Regions from separate parts of the Kitasatospora sp. NPDC059827 genome, predicted to be linked through region 2. Evidence: riboswitches for the same ligand, from Rfam matches in the RefSeq annotation. Region 2 holds a riboswitch; each other region holds the start of a gene.
The links. Region 2 has a riboswitch for cobalamin ahead of ACFV8H_RS02995 (cobalamin biosynthesis protein). Riboswitches for the same ligand answer to the same signal wherever they lie in the genome.

Region 1: it holds a riboswitch for cobalamin, as region 2 does, so the genes downstream of both, ACFV8H_RS11360 (peptidase) here and ACFV8H_RS02995 (cobalamin biosynthesis protein) in region 2, are expected to answer to the same signal.
Region 3: it holds a riboswitch for cobalamin, as region 2 does, so the genes downstream of both, ACFV8H_RS25010 (ribonucleoside-diphosphate reductase subunit alpha) here and ACFV8H_RS02995 (cobalamin biosynthesis protein) in region 2, are expected to answer to the same signal.

Annotation. Positions count from the first base shown of each region.
Region 1 covers NZ_JBHWIV010000013.1:91,030-97,255, forward strand. Annotated here, with positions in the region: gene ACFV8H_RS11330 (hypothetical protein) at 1-176, opposite strand, end outside; gene ACFV8H_RS11335 (NADPH-dependent F420 reductase) at 233-829, opposite strand; gene ACFV8H_RS11340 (inositol monophosphatase family protein) at 896-1,714, opposite strand; gene ACFV8H_RS11345 (LysR family transcriptional regulator) at 1,854-2,759, shown strand; gene ACFV8H_RS11350 (FAD-dependent oxidoreductase) at 2,800-3,909, opposite strand; gene ACFV8H_RS11355 (TetR/AcrR family transcriptional regulator) at 4,036-4,629, shown strand; cobalamin riboswitch at 4,750-4,890, shown strand; gene ACFV8H_RS11360 (peptidase) at 4,989-6,089, shown strand; gene ACFV8H_RS11365 (flagellar hook-length control protein FliK) at 6,119-6,226, shown strand, end outside.
Region 2 covers NZ_JBHWIV010000003.1:136,222-142,447, reverse strand. Annotated here, with positions in the region: gene ACFV8H_RS03010 (hypothetical protein) at 1-1,072, opposite strand, end outside; gene ACFV8H_RS03005 (alpha/beta hydrolase family protein) at 1,693-2,811, opposite strand; gene ACFV8H_RS03000 (transcriptional regulator) at 3,254-3,946, opposite strand; cobalamin riboswitch at 4,140-4,271, shown strand; gene ACFV8H_RS02995 (cobalamin biosynthesis protein) at 4,370-5,335, shown strand; gene ACFV8H_RS02990 (cobyric acid synthase) at 5,332-6,226, shown strand, end outside.
Region 3 covers NZ_JBHWIV010000043.1:18,318-24,543, reverse strand. Annotated here, with positions in the region: gene ACFV8H_RS25020 (glycoside hydrolase family 26 protein) at 1-1,220, opposite strand, end outside; gene ACFV8H_RS25015 (Fis family transcriptional regulator) at 1,360-2,478, opposite strand; cobalamin riboswitch at 2,819-2,951, shown strand; gene ACFV8H_RS25010 (ribonucleoside-diphosphate reductase subunit alpha) at 3,145-5,556, shown strand; gene ACFV8H_RS25005 (ribonucleotide-diphosphate reductase subunit beta) at 5,556-6,226, shown strand, end outside.

The DNA of each region.
Region 1 (6,226 bases), on a different contig from region 2:
TCGTTGACACCGTCCCCGATCAGCCAGTCGCCGTCGCTGTCGTGGACGACCACGAGCGCCGGCAGGCGTCCTTCCCCGACGGTCCGTTGGACCACGGCGCCGAGATCGGGCGGAAACCGCCCGTCGGGGAACGGAAACGGCGCCTGTCGGACCACTGGGTGGGAGGTGTTGTGCATGGCGTCAGTATGGCGATACTTCGCAACGGGATATCGCGCGGGTGGGCGGAGCGACGTCAGCGGGCGATCGAGATCGCGAAGGGTGTGAATCCGCTGGAGCGGATGACGTGCGGGACGAAGAGGATGGCGGCCTCGGTGGCGCGGGCGGTCCGGATTCCGCCGAGGTCGGTGATCCATTCCTGGTGCCAGCCGAGGTCGGTGAGCAGTTCGCCGACGGTCTGCTTGGCCTGCGGGTCCTCGCCGGAGAGGAACGCGGTCGGGGGGTGGGTGAGCGTGGCCGGCGCGGTCATCACCGGGAAGAGCATGGTGTTGAGGGTCTTGACGACGCGCGTTTCGGGGAGTGCTTCCTGGAGTTGCTCGGCGAGGCTCGATCCGGGGTAGAGCAGGTCGGCGGGCAGTCCGTCCGGCCCGTCGGTGGTGGCGTTGGAGACGTCGACGAGGATCGTGCCGCGCAGTTCCTCGCGCAGGGCGACGAGCCGGTCAAGCGAGCCGGCGCCCGGGGTGGCGTTGATGACGATCCCGGCTGTCCGGGCGGCTTCGGCGGCGGCGCCCGGCGTGCGGTCCGCCACGGCCACCTGGTGCCCGGCCCGGGTGAGGGCGGCGGCCAGGTTGCCGCCGACGCGGCCGTTTCCGAGAACGGCGATCGTGGTCATGATGATGTGGTCCTTCCGTGCGTGCGGTAGTTGGTGCGTAGTGGTGCGGGTCAGCGGGTCAGCGGGTCAGTGGGAGAGCGTGGCGACGGCCTCGGCGTGGATTCCGGGCGCGGCGGCCAGGAAGCTCCCGCTCTGCGGGGTCCAGGGGCGGCCCTCGGCGTCGGAGATCCGTCCGCCCGCTTCGGTGACGAGCAGTGCCCCGGGCAGCAGGTCCGCGCGGGCGCCGGCGAACTGCCAGAAGGCGTCGATGCGGCCGGCGGCCACGTTCGCCAGGTGCAGGGTCGCGGGCACGGCGGTGCGGACGACGAGCGCGTCGAAGAGCATCGCGGTGATCGAGGAGCCGACGCGCCGTACGACCTTCTCGTCCTCGTCCGGCCGGGCCTGGCTGGTGGCCACGATGCCCAGGCCGAGGTCCGCGGTGGGGGAGACGTGGAGCGGCCGTCCGTCGAGGTGGGCTCCCGCGCCGGTGAGCGCGGTGTAGGTCTCGCCGGTCAGCGGCAGGTGGACCACGGTGAGCACCGGCCGGTTGTCGCGGACGAGGGTGGCGGTCACCGCCCACTCCGGCAGGGCGTGCAGGTGGTTGACGTTGCCTTCGGCCGGATCCACGACCCACCACTCGCCGGGCGGCAGCGCCCCGCCGTCCAGCTCGTCCTCCACCCAGCCGGCGTCCGGGCGCAGGTGCGTGAGCCGGGGGCGCAGGATGTCGAGGGCCGTGTCGTCGTTGGCGGCGAGCGCGTGCATCAGCTCTTCGCGGGTCCGGTGGTGGACCACCTCGCCGAAGCGCTCGCGCAGCGCCGAACCCGCCTCGCGTACGGCGTTCGCGGTGCGGGCGAGCAGGTCGGCGTCCGAGGAGGCGACGTCGGTGGTCCGAGGCGTTTCGGACATGGTGGTACTCCTGTCTGGGGAGGGGTGTTGAGGCCGGTCGAGGGCCGAACTGCGCTTTGCTTCCCGCGCTTTCGCCTCAACGGTAGACAGCCCGGCGATTGACTTCAAATGCATGTCAAGCACGTCTAGAGTGACTCGCATGCAATTGGATCTGAACCTGCTCGCCGCGCTCGACGCGCTGCTGGAGGAGGGCAGTGTGGCCGGGGCGGCGGCGCGCCTGCATGTCACCGCCCCCGCGATGAGCCGGAGTCTGGGCCGGATCCGGCGCACGACCGGGGACCAGATCCTGGTGCGCACCGGCCGCACGATGACCCCGACGCCGTACGCGATCGCGGTGCGGGCGCAGGTGCACGAGCTGCTGCACCAGGTTCAGGGCGTGCTGGCACCGAGCCGTGAACTCGATCTGGCAACGCTGGAGCGCACCTTCACGCTCCGCTGGCACGACTCCCTGGTCGCCCTGAGCGGCCCCGCACTGCTCGCGGCCGTGCGCGAAGAGGCGCCGGGCGTGCGCTTGCGCTTCGTCGCGGAATCGAGCGTCGACACCCCGGAGTTGCGGCGCGGCGAGGTCGACCTGGAGGCGAACGCCAACCGGCCGAGCGCACCGGACGTCCGCGCCGAGAACGTGGGCGAGTCCCGCCTCGTCGTCGTCGTGAGGCGGGGGCACCCCCTCACCCGTGGCGGGACCGTCACGGCGGAGCGGTACGCCGCCGCCGAGCACGTCACCGTCTCGCGACGCGGAAACCTCGGCAACGCCCTCGACGACGCCCTCGCCCGGCTCGGCCTCACCCGCCGCGTGGTGGCGAGCGCGCCCACGGAGGCGGCCGCGGTGGAGTTCGCGCGCGGCTCCGATCTCCTGATCACCGTTCCCGAGGCCACCACTCGGTCCGCGGTCGCCGACCTCGGCCTGGTCGCGCTTCCCCTCCCGCTCGAACTGCCCTCGGCACCGGTGTATCTGACGTGGCATCAGCGCTACGACACCGACCAGGCCCACGCCTGGCTGCGCGGCCTGGCGCGAACCGCGCTGGCCACGGGCGGAGCGTCGTAGCCGTAGCCGGCGCCGCCCGGCCGCCCCGCCGTACGGTGCTTCAGGAGGACGCCGCGGGGACGAGGTGGTCGAGTCCCTGCGCGCTGCCCGTCGCGGCCTCGATCGAGCGCGGCAGCATGACGCTCTCGTAGGCGCGGACGGCGTCGTCGACGCCGGACTCGGCGACGAGGGCGTGGGCGAGATCGGCGCCGTCGAGCATGGCGAGGTTGGCGCCCAGCCCGACGGGTGGCATCAGGTGCGCGGCGTCGCCGAGCAGTGTGACGCCGGGGACGTGCTCCCAGGTGTGCGGGGCGGGCAGGACGAACAGGGACCGGTGGACGAACCCGTGGTCGCCGTTGCGCAGGAGGTAGCGCAGGCTCTCGTCCCAGTCGTCGAACAGCCTCAACAGGTGTGCCTGCACAGCCTGTTGGTCGCCGAGGTCGACACCGGCGGCCTCGTGCCAGTCCTCGGGCGCGCGGAGCGCGATGTAGGCGCGGATGTGGCCGTTGCTGTTGCGTTGGGCGACCAAGGACCTGCCGGCGCCCTTCGCCAGCATCGATCCGTTGCCGACCAGCCGCGCGAGGTCGGGATGGCGGGTGTCGCAGTCGTCGAATCCGGCCTCGACGAAGGTGACACCGGTGTAGGCGGGTACGGCGGGGGACAGGGCCGGGCGAACCCGGGACCAGGCGCCGTCGGCACCGACCACCAGGTCGAAGTCCTCGGCGGTGCCGTCGCCGTAGTGCAGCCGGCAGGTGCCGTCCGCCAGTGGGGTGACGCCGGTGACGGCACGGTCCCACCGCACCGTGTCCTCGGTGAGCGAGTCCAGGAGCAGACCGCGCAGCTGGCCTCGGTCGATCTCCGGCCGGCCGCCGTCGGCGGACGGCCCCTGCTGTGCCAGGAGGGCGGCGGTGGCGAAGTCGAGCACGCGCCACTCGTCCCCTTCGGGGCGGGCGAGGGCGTGGAACCGGTCGAGGAGCCCCGCCGCACCGAGCGCGGCCTGCCCGGTGCCGGGATGCATGTCGAGGGAGCCGCCCTGCGGGCGGGAGGCGGCGGATGCCTCGCGTTCGAGGACGGTGACGGAGCGGCCGTGCTGCTGGAGGACTCGGGCGCAGGTGAGGCCGCCGAGGCCGGCGCCGACGATGGCGATGCGGGGATCACGAGCAGAGTGCATGGAAGTGCCCCTCGGGAGGTGGGTCGGTCGCCGGGCGGCCCGGCGCATCACCAAGAAACCACACTCGCTCAATAAGTGCAATGACTACACTTTTGCAGCGAATGCACTTCGAGGTACGGTGGGTGGGTGACCGAACCGACCGGGCGCCGCGAGCGCAAGAAGGCCCAGACCCGCCAGTCCCTGGCCGACGCCGCACTCGAACTCTTCCTCGAACGCGGCTACGACCAGGTCGGCGTCAAGGACGTCGCCGACCACGCCGACGTCTCGGTGACCACCCTGTTCAAACACTTCTCCGGCAAGGAAGCCCTGGTCTTCGACCAGGACGACGAACTGGAAGCAGAACTCGTCGCCGCCGTGCGCGACCGCGCCCCCGGCACGTCGATCCCCCGGGCCCTCCGCGAGCACATGCTGCGGAAGCAGACCCAGCTCGCCGTCCACGCCACCGACCCGCGGTTCGCCGACTTCACGCGCCTGGTGCAGGAGACCCCCGCACTGTGCGACTACGCCCACCGCATGTGGACGCGCCACGAAGCGGCCCTGGCCAGGGCCGTCGCCGAGGCGGTGGGTGCGCCCGAGGACGACGTCAGCTGCGCCGCCCTGGCCCGCTTCGCCCTGGAGGCCCGCAGCCTCGTCCTGCGGCACGCCGAACCGCGCCGCGCCGCCGAGGAGGCCTTCGCGCTGCTCGAACACGGCTGGGCGGCCGCCCACCCGGGCGCCTGACCGGGCCGCCGGACGCCGGCCGCTCCGCTGCGCGTGGTGGCGCTGTGCGCCGCGTGGGTCACTCCTCACCCCTACCGGCCACCGTGGTGTCACGCTCGAACCCTTGACCGGATCTTTTCCGTATCGCCATGATGAGCCGTCAAGTTGTGACTCCGCCCTCGGGGGAAGTCCGGTTCGAGTCCGGCGCTGACCCGCAACGGTAGGCCTCCGACCCCGCGTCGGTGGCGAGCCCGAGTACCCGTCGGCGGAGGTGTGTCGTCCACTCCTCCCGTCGTGGTCTGCGGGCCGGAGCTCAGAGGGCTGCCCGGTGCGTCGCCGAGGCCCTCCGGGCGCCTGCGCGCGGGCCCGGAAAGGTCTCCATGCCCGCGCTCCGCCGCACCCTCGGTCTGCTCGCGATACCCGCCCTCGCCCTTGCCGCCGCGCTCCCGGCGGCCACCGCCGCGAGTGCCGCGCCCGCCGCCCCGACCTCGTCCGCGACGTTCCGCCCCGACGCCGCCGCGGGCGGCTGGCTGGCCCGCCAGCTCGTCGGCGGCGACCACTTCGAGTCCGTCTTCAACGGGACCGCCTACCCCGACCAGGGCCTGACCATCGACGCCGTGCTGGCCTTCGCGGCCTCGCGCAGCTCCGACGACGCCGCCGCGAAGGCCACCGCCTGGCTGGCGAAGCCCGAGATCATCAGCGGCTACCTCGGCGACGGCACCACCGAGGCCTATGCGGGCGCGACCGCCAAGCTGCTGCTCGCCGTCGAGGTCCGAGGCGGGGACCCGACGGCCTTCGGCGGCGTCGACCTGCCGACCAGGCTGCGCTCGCTGCAGACCGCCGGAGGCCGCTTCTCCGACCGCTCCCAGTGGGGCGACTACAGCAACGCCTTCGGCCAGTCCCTCGCCCTGATCGCCCTGCACCGCACGCCCGGTGACGCCCCGGCGGCGGCGGTCGACTTCCTGGCGAACAGCCAGTGCGCGGACGGCGGCTTCCCGGTCTCCTTCGGCCAGGCCGCCTGCACCAGCGACCCCGACGCCACCGCGCTCGCCGTCCAGGCCCTCGCCGCCACCGGTCGCGCCGCCAAGGCGAACACGGGACTCGGCTGGCTCACCGCCCACCAGAACGGCGACGGCGGGTTCGCGGCCGCGGGGGCGACCGCCTCCAACGCCAACACCACCGGCCTGGCCACCCAGGCGCTGTTCTCCGGCGGGCGCCTGGCCGCCGGGTTCAAGGGCTGGAGCCGGCTGGTCAAGTTCCAGCAGGACTGCTCCGCCGACCCGGCGGTCCGCGGTGCCGTCGCCTACGACGCGAGCGGTTTCAACGCGGGCAACGGCGCCCGGGCCACGGCACAGGCCGTCCTCGGCCTCGCGGGCACTCCGCTGGCCACGCTCTCCGCCGCCGGTGCACGCCCCGGCGCCCCGACCCTCGCCTGCCCGGCCACGGTTACGGACACGACCACGGCCACGGCCACGCGCTGAACGAGCCCGACTCCAGGAGGATTTCACCGATGACCGACACCTTCACCGCGGTCCGCCGGGCCCGCCCGGTCCGCCCGGTCCGCCGTACGCTCGGGTCGATCGCCGCCGCGGCGGCCCTCACGGCCGGCCTGCTCGGC
Region 2 (6,226 bases):
CCAGCACATCCGCCGGGGCGACCCCCTCGTCCGAACGCTCGGCCAGCCAGAGCAGCGCGTACGGGCGCAGCACCGGCTCGTCCACCGCCGCCCGCACCGCCTGCTCGGCCGGACCGCCCGCCACCCGCAGCGCCTCGAAGGCCAGACCGCGCACCAGCGCGTCGTCACCCTGGGCCGCGTCCAGCAGCTCGGCCACCGCGCGGTCCGCCGGGCGGGCCGCCACCCAGGCGCGGAACTCCGCCCGGGCCGGGCCCGGCGAGTAGTCCGCGCAGGCGTTCAGCAGCTCGAAGGCGCTCTGCTCGATGTGCCCGGCCGCGGTCTGGGCGACGGTGCAGATCTCCTCCAGCTTCGCCCGCACCGCCCAGTGGCCCAGCGGGGACAGCTCGGCGGCGTCGTCGCGGCGCACCACGGCGCCGACCGCCGTCAGGCCGTCCAGCATCCAGTCCAGCACCGCGGCCACGTCGGAGACGGCGGCCGGGGTGTCGATCTGCGGCGCCCGGCAGGTGCCGCGGACGGCGGACACCGCCGAGGCGGCGTGCGGCACCGGCGACAGGCCCGGGTTGCCCAGCCCGGCGCCGACCCGGCGCTCGTCCAGGCCACGGCGCAGCAGCTCCAGCAGCTCGCTCTCGGCCACCGGGCCGTCCACCAGGTGCAGGAAGGACAGCAACTGCGGGGCCTGGTCCACGGCCTGGCCGGCCAGGACCGCGAACACCCCGCGCAGCGCGGCGGGCGGCACCGGGGCGAGCAGCGTCCAGGCGTCGAACAGCCCGGACCAGCCGCGCACCACGGCCTCGTCGTCGTGCTCCCAGGCGTGCAGGCGCCAACCGGGGCCCGCTCCGCCGTCCCGGGCCTCCACCAGGCCCACCAGCAGGGCCTGACCCCAGGCCTTGACCGCCGCGCCGACCGTCATGGCCAGCGCCCGGCCGGCGTCGCGGGCGTCGTCCGGGAGCAGCTCGCCGCGCTTGTCGACCTCCGCCAGCTCCCCGGCCCAGCGGGCGATCCGGACGGCGTCCACCAGCATCCGACGGGCCAGCGGCGCCAGCTCGGCCGGCGCGGGGAAGCCCTCCGGCACCGGAACCCGGCCCCGGCCGGGGGCCGGCGCGGGCCCACGGCGCCGGGGTACGGCGGCCCCGCCCGGCCTGCCGCCGGAAGGCCGTTGGGCCGTACCTGGGAGACGGGTCACCGTCGCACCGGTACCGATCGTCGGCGGGAGCGGGGCATCACGGTCGCGCGGGTTCCGAGACGTCACGTCGAGCAGTCTTCCCCTTGTACCGGCCTTCTGTCACATCCGGTTGCCCGTACGACCGCTCGACCGGGGGCGGCACCTCCGCAAGATCGGGCAACAGAGGCAAACCGCCTGGCCGGAAACGTGTGGCGGGGTCATGCCAGGGGGCGGCGGGGCGTCACGCTGCGTGTGGGGACGGGGTCTGTGGGTGGTTTCGCGGGGGTGGGAGGGGTGGGGAGCGGTGGAAACGGAGGGCCGCGATCCGGCCAGGTGGCATGTGCCTGCGGGGGGACGCGGCGACACCGGAAGTCGGCGGGGTCGACTTCCGGTGCAGGGGGGTGAGGGGGGAAGGGAGCTGCTGATGGGCTTGGGGTGGGTTTTCGGGAGCAAGGTTTGCCCCTGAGGGCGGGTCAGGGTGGTGGGGCCGGAGGGGGGTGGGCCGGAGGGGAGGGGCCGGAGGGGAGGGGTCAGAGGAGAGGGGTCAGCCAGCGGCGGAGGAGTTCGGTGTAGTGGTCCGGCGCCGAGTTCCAGAGGGCCGCGTGCTCGGCACCCGGGAAGCGCTGGAGGTTCACCACGTCGTGGCGGGCCGCGGCCAGGCGCTCCACCGTGCCGATCGGCGCGAGCGTGTCGTCCGGACTGTGCAGCACCAGGGTCGGGACCCGCAGGTCCGCGCCCTCCGCCAGGCGGGAGGAGTCCGCCAGGTCGACGCCGGTACGGCCCTCCGCCGCCAGCGCGCCGAGCTCGGCGGAGACCCCGGTGAAACCCGCCCGGGCCGCGTCCCGACGGGCGGCCGCGGGCAGGTCCAGGACCGGCGAGTCCAGCACGATCCCCCTGATCGCGTGCGCCCAGGCCGAACGCGCCGCCGTCTGCAGCACCGTCGTCGCACCCACCGACCAGCCGTACAGGATCACCCGGCCCGCGCCGTGGTCCAGGGCCAGCCGCATCGCCGACTCGACGTCCCGCCACTCCGTCTCGCCGAAGTGGCTGTAGCCGTCCGGGGACGCCGGGGCGCCCTCGTCGCCGCGGTAGGTGACCACCAGCGCCGGCAGACCCAGACGGTGCAGGGCCGGCAGCACCGGGAGGGTCTGCTGGCGGTCCGCCTCCGGGCCGTGCACCAGGATCACCCAGGTGCCGCGCTTGCCGCCGAGCAGCCAGACCGGCAGCGGGCCGAGCTCGCCGTCGGCCACGGTCTCGGTGAAGGCCAGGCCGAGCGCCGAGGTCGGATCGCCCAGGTGCACGCGCGGAGTGAAGCGGACCTCGGTGCCGGGCGTCAGGGTGCCCCGGTCCGCCCGGACCAGCCGGCGGGTGACGCCCTGCGCGTCACTGTGCAGGACCTCCTCCACCACCGCGTGCCCGCCGTCCGCCCACTCCACCGCCCAGCGACCGGGCCGCAGGCTCTCCAGACGCCGACTGAACGTCACCCGCCCCGCCGCGAGGCTCTGCACCAGCACCGGCCCCGAATCCGGGCCGCCGGCGGCCGGGCCCGCACCAGGGCGGACCAAGCGCTCGGAGGCCCGACGGCCGACGACCAGGACGGCGGCCCCGGCGGCGGCGGCCGCCACGACGGCTGCGGTTCCCCAACGCATATCGATCCCCGCTCTGTTCACGGACCCGGACGGTGTTCGAGGACCAGTCCACAAGGGGGCAGGCGGGGCGGCCACTGGGCGGGGCCGTCTGGGGGTCCCGCTGCGCGGGGCTTTGGTTGGGGGTGGGCTCTCGGGAGGGTGGGTTGGTCCGGGGGCGGTTCCGGGGGTGGGCGCTCCGGGGGCTGGGTGATTTTCCGACCGCCGACCCTGATCGCACGGGGTGCTCGCCGTGGGCGGTCTGAAAATCACCCGTTACGCCCCTCTCCGCACCCACCCCCTCCACCGCCCCCTCCCGCAGCGCGTCCCTCTCGCCTTGGACGGGTGAGGGGGTGGGGAGGGGGTGCGGTGGGTGGGGTGGTGCGGGTTCTTGGTGCGGGCGCGCGGGCTTTGCCCTGCGCGCCCGTGGGTGGGGCGCCGCTCTGTGGGCTCCGCTTGGGGGTGGTCAGACGGGGATGGTGGGGTGGTGGGTGCTGAGGAGGTGCCAGAAGCGGGGGGTGAGGGGTGGGGTGGGGGTGGTGGGTTGGGTGGTGGTGCCCCAGTGGGAGGGGATGTGGTGTTCCTGGTGGAGGACGGGGAGGACGGCGGCGAGGTCGGGTTCGGGGACGGGGACGAGGCGGGCGATCGGGCGGAGGTGGGGTTGCCAGCGGCCGGCCACGCATTGGCGGAGCAGGGCGTCGAGGGCCTCGCGGCGGCCGGTGGCCTCGACGAGTTCGGTGAGGCGCAGGCCGAGGACCTGGGCGAGGGCGTGGGTCTGGTCCGGGTCGCCGTCCCAGTCGCCGGTCAGTTCGGCCTGGCGGTAGGTGGGCAGGGGGATGCCGACCCGTTCGGCGACGGTTTCCGGGGGGAGTTCCCGGGCGAGGCGGTGGTCGCGCAGGCTCGCCGGGCGGCCGGGCATCAGGGCGGCGGCCGGGCACCAGAGGGCGCGGGCCAGGGCGATGAATTCGGTCTCGCCGGGGCGCAGCACGCCGTCCTCCCAGGCGAGGACGTGGCCGGGCAGCAGTCGGACGCCGTGTGCGGCCATGCCCTCGGCGACCTGCTCGGGGGTCAGCCCGAGGCCGGTTCGATGGGCCCGGGCGGCCTCCGGCGAGAACGGCACCGGGGCGGGGGCGGCGACGGGGGGCTTTCTGCGGCGCATGGCCGAACCGTAGGCGTGGCCTGCGGCGCGGCCCCAGCCGCCGAACGCACGAAGCGGGGGCTCCGGGCTCTTGGTGGCGCTGGGCGATCGCACAGGGCGGGGGCGGCTGCGTCGTGTGACCAACCCCTCCGTGACCTCGGTTGACTCCCGGTTCGGGCGCGTGATGGGATCCTGGGGCCAAACGGAGGCATGGAGAGGAAGCCGGTGCGAGTCCGGCGCGGTCCCGCCACTGTCACCGGGGAGCACGCTCGGAAAGTGCCACGGCGGACCGTCAGGGGCCGTTGGAAGGCCCGGGGGTGCGTCGGACCCGGAAGCCAGGAGACTCTCGCCCCCGGTACGTCGATCCAGGGCGCGGACCCTGAGTGAGGACACCCACGCGATGCAGGCTGCCCCGCCCGGTTGGATCCCCGGCTTTTCGATGTTGTGCGCCCGCTGACCCGGGCCGCGGCCTTCGCACTGGGCGCCGTCGCGGGCTACGCCGCCGACGCCAGGTACGCCGACCCGCGCCGCGGCCACCCCGTCGCCCTGTTCGGTACGGCTGCGGGGCGGCTGGAGCGGCGGCTGTGGCGCGACGACCGGGCGGCCGGTGCCGGGTACACCGCGGTGTGCGTGGGCGCGGTCGCGGCCGGCGCGCTCGCCCTGGACCGTACGGTCGGGCGCCGTCCGGTGGGCCGGGCCGCGTTGGCGGCGGCGGCGACCTGGACGGTGCTCGGCGGCACCTCGCTGACCCGGGAGGCCCGCACCATCGGACGCTCGCTGGCCGCGGGCGACCTGACGGCGGCCCGGGAGCGGCTGCCGCACCTGTGCGGGCGGGATCCGAGCGCGCTGGACGGGCAGCAGATCGCCCGGGCCGTGGTCGAGTCGGTGGCGGAGAACACGGCGGATGCCGTGGTGAACGCACTGGCCTGGGGCGCCCTGGCGGGCACGCCGGGGCTGCTGGCGTTCCGCGCGGTGAACACCCTGGACGCCATGGTGGGCCACCGTTCGCCCCGCTACGCCCGGTTCGGCTGGGCCTCGGCCCGGCTGGACGACGTGGCGGGCTGGCCGGGTGCCCGGCTGACGGCCCTGCTGACGGTGGCCGCCGCGCCCGAGCCCCGGACCGCCTGGCGGGTCTGGCGCCGGGACGGCTCCGCGCACCCGAGCCCGAACGCGGGCCAGGCCGAGTCGGCTTTCGCGGGGGCGGTCGGGGTCCGGCTGGGCGGGACCTTGCAGTACGGGGAGCGGGTGGAGCACCGGCCCGTCCTGGGTGCGGAGTTGCGGCCGGTGACGGTGGACGACATCGAGCGGGCCTGCGCGCTGTCCCGGCGGGTGGGCGCGCTGGCGCTGGGTACGACGGTCGCGGGGCACGTCCTGCTGCGGATGCTGATGAGGAAGAAGGGTGGGGCATGACCAACGCACTGCTGGTCGCGGGGACGACCTCGGACGCGGGCAAGAGCGTGGTGACGGCCGGGATCTGCCGTTGGCTGGCCCGCCAGGGCGTGCGGGTGGCGCCGTTCAAGGCGCAGAACATGTCGCTGAACTCCTTCGTCACCGCCGACGGGGCCGAGATCGGCCGCGCCCAGGCGATGCAGGCGCAGGCCGCCCGGGTGGAGCCGGAGGCGGCGATGAACCCGGTGCTGCTCAAGCCGGGCGCGGACGGCCGCAGCCAGGTGGTGCTGCTGGGCAGGCCGGTGGCCGAGGTGGGCGCGCTGGACTACCGGGAGCGCAAGCCCGTCCTGCTGGAGCGCGCGCTGGAGTGCCTGGCCGATCTGCGCGCCCGCTACGACGTGGTGGTGTGCGAGGGCGCCGGCTCCCCCGCCGAGATCAACCTGCGCGACCGGGACATCGCCAACATGGGCCTGGCCACGGCCGCCGCGCTGCCGGTGGTGGTGGTCGGGGACATCGACCGCGGCGGGGTGTTCGCGGCGATGTACGGGACGCTGGCGCTGCTGTCGGCGGAGGACCAGCGGCACGTGGCCGGCTGGTTCGTCAACAAGTTCCGCGGTGACGCCCGGCTGCTGGCGCCCGGGCTGGAGATGCTGCACGAGCTGACCGGCCGTCCGGTGCTGGGCACGCTGCCGATGCTGCCGGGCCTGTGGCTGGACGCCGAGGACTCGCTGGACCTGTCCACCGTGGTGGACCGGGTGGACGGGCGCGGGCCGCTGGGGGCGGACGTGCTGCGGGTCGCCGTGGTGCGCTTCCCGCGCTTGTCGAACTTCACCGACCTGGACGCGCTGGCCCAGGAGCCGGGCGTGCTGGTGCGCTGGGCGACCCGGCCGGAGGAGCTGGCCGACGCCGACC
Region 3 (6,226 bases), on a different contig from region 2:
AGCATCCTCGGCTTGCGGTAGGCGGCGAGCCCGTCGTAGTAGCGCTTGGTCCAGACCTCGCCGGTGCCGATCGGGTGCGCCGGACTGCCGCTGTAGTCGTCCACCCCGACCACGTCGACGTACTGGGAGCCCGGGTAGTAGTCCCACGGGTCCACGCCCGGGGCGCCGTCCCAGGAGACCGGTGTCCAGACGAACAGCAGGTTGTGCAGGCCCCTGGTCTCCACCAGGTACTTGTAGGTGATCCGCCACAGCGCCTGGTAGTCGGCCGGCTTCTGGCCCGCCCACCAGAACCGGCTGGCGCAGTCCCGGACGTTCATCTCGTGGTAGGGGCGCAGCAGCACCGGCACGTCGTGGGCGGCCAGGTACTCCAGGTGGTCGGCCAGGTAGGACAGGTCGGTGACCAGTGCGCGGTACTCGGGGGTGTCGCCCCCGGCGTCCACGACCCGGCCGAACCAGCCCGGGTCCTTGGCCGCCGGGGAGTTCGAACAGAGCACCCGGTCGAAGGACTTGACGGCGGACCCGGGGTAGGGCTCGTGGAAGGACATGCCGACGATCCCGGCCGGGGCCCCGCCGTTGTCCGGGAGTTCGGTGGTGCTGCCGTCGCAGTTCTGCTGGACGCCGGAGGCGTCGTAGGTGCCGTCGTCGGCGCGCGGGTGGCCGGACCAGACGGCGGTCATCAGGTCGACGGCGTCGTCGGTGTACTGCCAGCCGGTGCGGCAGGTGGGCCAGCGGCCGGCCGAGTAGGAGCGCGGGTTGCCGACGCCCCAGGCGTTCTGGCCGTAGCCGGGGCCGAGGTCGGTCTCCATGAAGCCGGGCAGCCGGCCGGTGATGTCGGCGGCCTTCTTGTAGTAGTAACCGACCTGCTTGGTGCCCCGGTAGTCGCCGTACTCGGGGTTGTTGCGCTCGTTGTGCGCCTCGACGTGCTGGCCGATCACCGTGCCGCCGCTGTGCCCGGTGCGGGCCTGGGCCTCCAGGTCCGCGAGGAACTGCTGGACGGCACGGGCGTTCGGCGAGGCCTGCGGGTCCCGGGCCAGCAGGTCCCGGCCCACGTCCGGCGGCAGGGTGCGGCCGGGGGCGCCGACCGACACCGGCACCCGGACGGGCGGTCCGACGTCGGTCCGGTCGTCGCGGTCCAGCAGCACGAGACTGCCGGCGGCGACCACGATGCCGGCCGCGGCCAGCACGGCCGGCCTACCGCGCAGGACTCTGGGCAGGGCCACGACCGCTCCTCCGGTTTCTCGCCGGCGCCGACCCCCGCGGACGCAACCGGAACACGCGTACGAATGACTCCGACGAGAGCCTGCCACACTCCCCCGGTCCCGGCGAACGGGTCCGCCGGGACCGGGGTGTCACCGCGGGTCAGCCGGTCGCGGCGGCCGCCGGAGTGCCCTGCGAGCCCGGCGTGGCCGAGCCCGCCGCCTTGGCCCGCTGGAGCAGCTGGCCCTTCACGTGCTCGGCGAACCCGGCGGACGCCGCGGTCGCGGCGGCGTCAGGGGCGTTGCCGCCCTTCGCCGAGCCCTCGACGGTGAAGTAGGCGTACCGGCCCAGGCTGCTGTGCGTGCCGGTGCAGCCGGGGTTGGCGCAGAACGCCGGGGCGCCCGGCGCGGGCAGGCCCTTGAGCTGCCCGGCGTAGTTCTTCATCGCCGTCTCGGCCTGGATCCTGTGGTCGAAGACCGCGACGCCGACGGTCACCGCGCTGTCGCCGGAGACGTACGTCGCCCGGAGCACCTTCTGGCAGCCCTGGTCGCCGAGGACCTTGCCGAGCCCGCCGGTGGTGGAGTTGCCGTCCCAGCAGGGCTGGTCCAGCGCGACCACGGTCCGGTTCCAGGACACGCCGTTGACCGTCACCTGCAGCGCGGAGAACAGCGCCCCCGCGTCCTGCGGCGCCGGGTCGGTGGCGACCTCCCAGATCGGCTTCGACGGGTCGTCCGGCTGCCCTCCCGCGGTCGCACCGCCGTTCGACGGTCCGGGGGTCGACGGGCCGCCGTTCGACGGGCCGGGGGTCGGCTTGCCCGAGACGGACGCGGACGCGACCGCACCGCCACCGGGCTTGGCCGGGTCGTCCTTCTTGCCGAACAGCAGCACGCCGCCCGCGGCCAGACCACCCACCAGGACGACGGCCACCGCGCCGCCGATGATCCTCACCCGGCGCTTGCGCCTGCCGTCGGCCTCGTTGCGGTCCGCCAGCGCCGCCCAGTCCGGCTCGACGCGCTGCGGCGGCACCGGCCGCTGCGGCGCGACCGGCTGCTGTGCGGGAACCGCCTGCTGCGGGGGACCCGGCTGCTGCGGGGGACCCGGCTGCTGCGGGGCCTGCTGCCACTGCGGCTGCGCAGCCGGCGGCTGAACCGGCTGGGGCGCCGGCTGGGGCACCGGCGGGACGGGCTGGGAGAACGGCTGCGCCGCCGGCGCCACCGGTCCGTACGAGGCCGGCGGCGGGCCGAAACCACCGCCCGGCGGCGGCACCGGACCCGGCCCCACCGGCTGCTGATTCTGTGCGCCCCCCGGCCCGGCGGGAGGCGTCCCCTGCGGCCCGTGCCCAGGTACACCAGTTCCGTCGCTCATGCGCCCAGATCGTAGGGCATCACCCGCACCGTCCCTCGGCCCGGTGACCGTTCCGTATCGAAACCAGGACGCCCGACGCGCCGGGCCCGGGTGTCCGGCACCCGGATCCGGGGTGTCCGGCGGGCGGCCGCGACACGTCCGGAGCGTGGTTCCGGGCCTCGGACGCCCACGAACCGCCACCGGCCCGGGCACAACCCGTCATCGCGACAACACACCACGCCGTACTACATGTGGTGTCGCATCGAGGAGACACCACTACATGTATGCTCGCTTCTGCTGTCGATGCAGGGGAACCCGGTGGGAATCCGGGACTGCCCCGCAGCGGTGTGCGGGCGGCTCCAGCAGCCGTACCGCGAGTCCGAGTACCTGCCGAACAGCGTGCGCCACGGCCCTCCCGCAGAGGCCGCGCCAAGCACCAGCACCACCCCTCCGGGCCTCGCGGGCGGGCCGGGGAGACACCTCGCGCGACGCTTTTTGCGTTCGCGCCGTGCTCCCCTGCCCAGATCGGCCCGGGTGACCCCGATCACCGCCGCACGATCGCCGCCAGGAGAGAGCGCCTTGACCACCGCTGCCTCAGTCACCCTGCCCGCCCAGGGCTCCGGTACCGCCTTCACCGACCCGACGGTCTCCGACCCCGGCGGTGCTCTCCTGCGGCTGCTCACCGACCGCAGCGCCGACCTCACCGAGGTCGACCCCGGCCATGTCGCCGCCGCCGCGCTGCGCGGCCGCCACGCCGGCTCGGACTTCGCCGAGCTGCGCGGTCTGGCCGTGGACGCCGCCGCGTCGATGATCGCCGAGGACCCCCAGTACTCGAAGCTGGCCGCCCGCCTGCTCGCCCTGGAGATCGTCGACGAGGCGAACAGCCAGGGCTCGACCTCCTTCTCCGCCTCGATCGCCGTCGGCCACGCCGAGGGCCTGATCGGCGACACCACCGCGGCCTTCGTCGCCAAGCACGCCGACGCCCTGAACGCGCTCGTCGACGCCAAGGGCGACGACCGCTTCGAGTACTTCGGCCTGCGCACCGTCCAGTCCCGCTACCTGCTGCGCCACCCGATCACCCGCAAGGTGATCGAGACCCCGCAGCACTTCCTGCTCCGCGTCGCCTGCGGCCTGGCGGTCGGCGACTCCGAGCAGTCGGTGCGCGAGGTGTCCGAGCTGTACGGCCTGATGAGCCGCCTGGAGTACCTGACCTCCTCGCCGACGCTCTTCAACTCCGGCACCCGGCACCCGCAGATGTCCAGCTGCTACCTGCTGGACTCGCCGCTGGACAACCTGGACTCGATCTACAACCGCTACGCGCAGATCGCCCGCCTCTCCAAGCACGCCGGCGGCATCGGCCTGTCCTACTCGCGCATCCGCTCGCGCGGCAGCCTGATCCGCGGCACCAACGGCAAGTCCAACGGCATCGTCCCGTTCCTGCGCACCCTCGACTCCTCGGTCGCCGCCGTCAACCAGGGCGGCCGCCGCAAGGGCGCGGCCTGCGTCTACCTGGAGACCTGGCACGCCGACATCGAGGAGTTCCTGGAGCTCCGCGACAACACCGGTGAGGAGGCGCGCCGCACGCACAACCTCAACCTGGCCCACTGGATCCCGGACGAGTTCATGCGCCGCGTGAACGCCAACGCCGACTGGTCGCTGTTCTCCCCCGCCGACGTCCCCGAGCTGGTCGACCTGTGGGGCGCCGACTTCGACGAGGCCTACCTCAAGGCCGAGCTGGCCGGCAAGGCCGTCCGCACCATCCCGGCGCAGACCCTCTACGCCCGCATGATGCGCACCCTCGCGCAGACCGGCAACGGCTGGATGACCTTCAAGGACGCCTCCAACCGCGCCGCCAACCAGACCGCGCTGCCCGGCCGCACGGTGCACTCCTCCAACCTGTGCACCGAGATCCTGGAGGTCACGGACGACTCCGAGACCGCCGTCTGCAACCTGGGCTCGGTCAACCTCGGCGCGCACGTGGCCGAGGGCGCGTCCGTCGAGGACCTGCTCGGCGCCATGGACTGGGAGCGCCTCGACGCCACCGTCCGCACCGCCGTGACCTTCCTCGACCGCGTGGTGGACATCAACTTCTACCCGACCACCGAGGCCGGCACCTCCAACTCCCGCTGGCGGCCGGTCGGCCTCGGCGTGATGGGCCTCCAGGACGTCTTCTTCAAGCTGCGGATCGACTTCGACTCCGCCGAGGCCGCCCGGCTGTCCACGCTGATCGCCGAGCGCATCATGCTCACCGCCTACGAGCGCTCCGCCGACCTGGCCGAGCAGCTCGGCCGCCACGAGGCCTACGGCGAGACCCGCGCCGCCCGCGGCGAACTGCACATCGACCACTTCCCGAGCGCCGCCCCGGAGTGGACCGACCGCTGGACGGCGCTGCGCGCCCGCATCGCCGAGACCGGCCTGCGCAACTCGCTGCTGCTCGCGATCGCCCCGACCGCGACCATCGCCTCCATCGCCGGCGTCTACGAGTGCATCGAGCCGCAGGTGTCCAACCTGTTCAAGCGCGAGACCCTCTCGGGCGAGTTCCTCCAGGTCAACCCGTACCTGGTGCGCGAGCTCAAGGAGCTCGGCGTCTGGGACCAGCAGACCCGCGACGCCCTGCGCGACGCCAACGGCTCCGTCCAGGAGCTCGGTTGGCTGCCGGAGCAGGTCCGGTCGCTGTACCGCACCGCGTGGGAGCTGCCGCAGCGCGCCCTGATCGACCTGGCCGCGGCCCGCATGCCGTACCTGGACCAGAGCCAGTCGCTGAACCTGTTCATGGCGGCGCCGACCATCGGCAAGCTCAGCTCGATGTACGCCTACGCGTGGAAGGTCGGTCTCAAGACCACCTACTACCTGCGCTCGCGCCCCGCGACCCGGATCGCCCAGGCCGCCTCGGGTGCCGCCCGCACCGCCGCTGGTACGCCGGTGCCGGTGAACACCCCGACCCTCACCCCCGAGGAAGAGGCCGCACTGGCCTGCTCCCTGGAGAACCCCGAGTCCTGCGAGGCCTGCCAGTAATGTCCGACGATCGCCAGAAGATGCTGCTCGACCCCGGCTTCGAGCTGACCCTGCGCCCGATGCGCTACCCGTCGTTCTACGACCGGTACCGCGACGCGATCAAGAACACCTGGACCGTCGAGGAGGTGGACCTGCACTCGGACGTCGCCGACCTGGCGAAGCTGAGTGAGGGCGAGCGCCACATGATCGGCCGCCTGGTGGCGTTCTTCGCGACCGGTGACTCGATCGTCGCGAACAACGTGGTGCTGAGCCTCTACAAGCACATCAACTCCCCGGAGGCGCGGCTCTACCTGTCGCGCCAGCTGTTCGAGGAGGCCGTGCACGTCCAGTTCTACCTGACGCTGCTGGACACCTACCTTCCGGATCCGGAGGACCGCAACGCGGCCTTCGCCGCGGTGGAGAACATCCCCTCCATCCACCAGAAGGCCCAGTTCTGCTTCAAGTACATGAACGCGGTCGACCACATCGACTCGCTGCAGACCAAGGAGGACCGCCGCGCGTTCCTCCTGAACCTGATCTGCTTCGCGGCCTGCGTCGAGGGCCTGTTCTTCTACGGCGCCTTCGCGTACGTGTACTGGTTCCGGTCGCGCGGTCTACTGCACGGCCTGGCCACCGGCACCAACTGGGTGTTCCGCGACGAGTCCATGCACATGGACTTCGCGTTCTCCGT